DNA from 2 places in the Amycolatopsis granulosa genome. Region 1 is predicted to be linked to the other one. Evidence: riboswitches for the same ligand, from Rfam matches in the RefSeq annotation. Region 1 holds a riboswitch; the other holds the start of a gene.
What was found. Region 1 has a riboswitch for glycine ahead of gcvP (aminomethyl-transferring glycine dehydrogenase). Riboswitches for the same ligand answer to the same signal wherever they lie in the genome.

Region 1 (2,193 bases):
GCCAGCCCGTGCACCCGCCGCGCGATCTCGGTCAGCCCCTCCGGGCCGTGGTACACGGCGTACATCGCCGCCAGCACCGCCGGCAGCACCTGGGCCGTGCAGATGTTCGACGTCGCCTTCTCGCGGCGGATGTGCTGCTCGCGGGTCTGCAACGCGAGCCGGTAAGCGGTGTTGCCGTCCGCGTCGACCGAGACGCCGACCAGCCGGCCGGGCAGCGACCGCTCCAGGCCGCGGCGCACGGCGAGGTACCCGGCGTGCGGGCCGCCGTAGCCGAGCGGGACGCCGAAGCGCTGGGTGGTCCCGGCCGCGATGTCCGCGCCGAACTCGCCGGGTGCGGTGATCAGCGTCAGCGCCAGCAGGTCGGCCGCCACGGTGTACAGCGCGCCGGCGTCCTTCGCGACCTTGCCGATGGCCTCGTAGAAGCCCTTGCCGCGCAACAGACCGGACGCGCCCGGGTACTGCACGACGACGCCGAAGAAGTCCTCCGGCAGCCCGGTGCCCAGGTCCCGTACGTCGACCTCGATGCCGACCGCCTCCGCCCGGGTGCGCACCACCGCGATGGTCTGCGGCAGGCACTCGGCGTCCAGGACGACGCGCGACGACTTCGCCTTCGACGCACGGCGCATCAGCAGGACGGCCTCGGCGACCGCCGTGGACTCGTCGAGCAGGGAGGCGTTGGCGATGTCCAGGCCGGTCAGGCCGGACACCATGGTCTGGAAGTTCAGCAGCGCCTCCAGCCGCCCCTGCGAGATCTCCGGCTGGTACGGCGTGTACGCGGTGTACCAGGCCGGGTTCTCCAGCACGTTGCGGCGGATGACCGGCGGGGTGACGGTGTCGCTGAAGCCCAGGCCGATCATCTGGGTCATCGGGCGGTTCTTCGCCGCCAGCGCACGCAGCTCGGCGGTCGCCTCCTGCTCGGAGGCCGGGGGCAGGCCCAGCGCGCCCGCCGTGCGGATCGCGGCCGGGACGGCCGCCTCGACCAGGGCGTCCAGACTCCCGTACCCGCACTCGGCGAGCATCTTGGCCTGTTCGTGCTCGGAAGGTCCGATGTGACGATCGGCGAAGGACATCGGGAGCTCCTCATCTGCGGGTGGCGGGAACTCCCCCTCTGTCATCGGCACCTGAGAGTTTCACCGCGCTCGCGGCTTTCACCTTGGGTGAGGCGCGATGCGCGCGCCTGCTTTCCAGAGTGGCCTGGCGCGGAGCGGTAACTGGTACCTGAGAGATTGACGGGGAAGTTGCTCCTTCGGTGCCCCAGTGACCTGGGGACTCTCCCGCTCCGGCTCGTGACGGCCTGATGTTCAGTTGTCCGGCTTCAGTCTACAGCGGCGTAACGTACGCGGCCGGGATGCCGCCGTCCACCGGAAACGCGAAGCCGTGATGAACACCGCAGCGTGGACGGGACGAGCGCGCCCTGCGTCGTGGGCAACCGTCGAGATGCGCGGGGGCTGCCGAGCTCTGGTTTTAGAGGGTAGTCTCCACAAACATGGGCCGACCACCACGGCATTCCGCCGACGAGCTGCTGGACGCCGCCGTCCGGCTGTTCGCCGCGGGCGGGCCGGAAGCGGTCACCATGTCGGCGGTGGCGCGGGAGGCGGGCGCGCCGAGCGGATCGGTCTACCACCGCTTCCCGGGACGCCCGGCGTTGCAAGCCGCGTTGTGGCTGCGCACCGTGCGGCGGTTCCATCGCGACTACCTGGCGGTACTGGGCGGAGAACGGCCCCTGGACGCGGCGGCCGCGGCCGTGCGCTGGTGCCGGGAACGGCCCGGGGAGGCCCAGGTGCTGTACGCGGGAAAACGGCTGCTCGGCGCGAGCTCCTGGTCGGCCGAGGACCGCGCCGAGGACGCCCGGTGCGATGCCGCGCTGGACGAGGTGCTGCGCACCGTGGTGCGGCGGCTGCGCGCGCAAACCGGATCGAGTGCCGACGAGCTTCTGCTCGTGCTGATCGACCTGCCGTACGCGGTGGTGCGGCGGTACCTGGCCCAGGGGCGGCCACCACCGGAGTCCGCCGTGGACCTGGTGGCCCGGATCGCCCGCACGATTTCGACCGATGAAGGGACCAACGATGGCTGACGTGATCGACGTGTGGATGCAGCAGCCGAACCAGCGGTTCATGGACCAGCCGTGGCTGGAGACGCTGGTGCGGTGGACCGGCATGGCGCGCCGCGCGCCCCAGCTGTCCGGCACGCTCG
Region 2 (2,193 bases), 3.0 Mb from region 1:
CGGCGCTGCCGGTCGCGGAACTCTTCGGTCCCGGCCAGTCTGAACGCCACCGCCTTCGCCGCGATCACGTGCTCGAGCGGACCGCCCTGCTGCCCCGGGAAGACCGCCGAGTCGATGCGTTTGGCCAGCGCCGCGTCGTCGGTGAGGATCACGCCGCCGCGCGGGCCGCCGAGGGTCTTGTGGGTCGTGGTGGTGACGACGTCGGCGTGCGGCACCGGGCTGGGGTGCAGGCCGGCCGCCACGAGCCCGGCGAAGTGCGCCATGTCCACCATCAGGCGGGCGCCGACGTCGTCGGCGATGCGGCGGAACGCGGCGAAGTCCAGGTGCAGCGGGTAGGCCGACCAGCCGGCCACGATGAGCTTCGGGCGGTGCTCGGCCGCCAGCCGCTCGACCTCGGCCAGGTCCAGCCGGAAATCGGTGTCGCGAACGTGGTAGGCCACGACCCGGTAGAGCCGGCCGCTGAAGTTCGCCCGCATCCCGTGCGTCAGGTGCCCGCCGTGCGCCAGGTCGAGGCCGAGCACGGTGTCACCGGGTTCGAGCATCGCGAACATGGCCGCCGCGTTGGCCTGTGCCCCGGAATGCGGCTGGACGTTGGCGAAACGGGATCCGAACAGTTGCTTCACCCGGTCGATGGCCAGGCGTTCCACGGTGTCGACGTGCTCGCAGCCGCCGTAGTAGCGACGGCCGGGATAACCCTCGGCGTACTTGTTGGTCAGGACCGAGCCCTGCGCCTGCATCACCGCCACCGGCGCGAAGTTCTCGCTCGCGATCAGCTCGAGGGTGTGCCGCTGACGGTCGAGCTCGGACGTCACCGCGGCGTGCACCTCGGGGTCCACTTCGGACAGCGGGAGGTCGTGTGTGCCCATCAGGCACCGCCGGTGCGCGCCAGGTAGGCGGCCGCATCGAGCAGGTCGCCCACCGCGGTGACCTTCATCCGGAACAGCCAGCCCTCGCCGAACGGGTCGGTGTTGAGCAGACCGGGGTCGGCGGTGACCTTCGCGTTGACCTCGACGACCTCGCCGTCCACCGGCGCGTAGAGCTCGCTGACCGATTTGGTGCTCTCGATCTCACCGCACGGACGGCCCGCCGTGACGGTGCTGCCGGCGGCGGGGAGATCCAGGTACACCACGTCGCCGAGGGCGTCCGCGGCGAACGCGGTGATCCCGACGGTGGCGGTGTCCCCGTCGAGGTCGAGCCACTCGTGCTCGGCGGTGTACTTCAGCTCGGCCGGAACGGACACGGGCATCTCCTCGGCTGATCGGGCCCGCACGGCGGCGGGCGGCATCGGGTCCGGAGTGGACCGTGTGGTGAGCGGGCCGGCGGATCGCGCGGCGGTCCCGGCACGGGACGTGGAAACGGAGTTCACGGCCAAGAGGCTCCCGGTGTCCGGCACCGCACCGACGCGGCACCACGGCTGGGTGGGCCTCCCCGCTCTGTCATCGATACCTGAGAGCTTCACCGCCGGAGCGGTTTGCACCGTGGGCGCAGGACCGGGTCCTGGCTTTCCAGAGTTCGCCTCGCCGGAGCGGTGGGGGTGCCTGAGAGATTCTGGGGAGTGTTGCTCCTTCGGCGTCCCGCCCGCGGCGGGAGCTCTCCCGCTCCGGTTCGAATGGCGCGATATGCAGTTTGACGGATGCCGAACCTAACGGGACCGGTCCGGGCCGGTCAAGAGGCCGGGCCCGTGGATCAAAAACACCAATTGACCCTTGCTGATATCTCAACCCGAGATTACTGTGATCCCACTTACTCGTTCAGAGAAGGAGATCCCGTGGCTTCCCGTCCCGATCCCCGACCGGCCGGCTGGCGAGTCGGCGCCGACATCGGCGGCACCTTCACCGACGTCATCGCGCTGGGTCCGGCCGGTGACGTCGTCCCGATGAAGGTCCCCTCCACCCCGCCGGACTACGGCGCGGGGGTGGTGTCGGCGACCACCGGCGTGCTGGCCGCGGCCGGGGCGCAACCGGAAGCCGTCACCGCCATGCTGCACGGCACCACCGTGGCCACCAACGCGATCCTGGAGATGACCGGTGTCCGCACCGCGGTCGTCACCACCCGCGGCTTCCGTGACGTGCTGGAGCTCGGCCGGCTGCGGCGGCCGGTGCTCTACGACCTGTCCTGGTCCAAGCCGGTGCCCCTCGCCCGGCGCCGGCACCGGTACGAACTCGACCAGCGCATCACCGCCGACGGGCGGCT

Region 2: linked by a shared signal. The riboswitch ahead of gcvH (glycine cleavage system protein GcvH) and the one ahead of gcvP (aminomethyl-transferring glycine dehydrogenase) in region 1 are both predicted to bind glycine.

Annotation. Positions count from the first base shown of each region.
Region 1 covers NZ_JAANOV010000001.1:4,643,245-4,645,437, reverse strand. The annotation lists gene gcvP (aminomethyl-transferring glycine dehydrogenase) at 1-1,070, opposite strand, end outside; glycine riboswitch at 1,196-1,287, opposite strand; gene FHX45_RS22810 (TetR/AcrR family transcriptional regulator) at 1,487-2,074, shown strand; gene FHX45_RS22805 (amidohydrolase family protein) at 2,067-2,193, shown strand, end outside.
Region 2 covers NZ_JAANOV010000001.1:1,624,871-1,627,063, forward strand. The annotation lists gene glyA (serine hydroxymethyltransferase) at 1-866, opposite strand, end outside; gene gcvH (glycine cleavage system protein GcvH) at 866-1,246, opposite strand; glycine riboswitch at 1,424-1,515, opposite strand; glycine riboswitch at 1,517-1,608, opposite strand; gene FHX45_RS07840 (hydantoinase/oxoprolinase family protein) at 1,769-2,193, shown strand, end outside.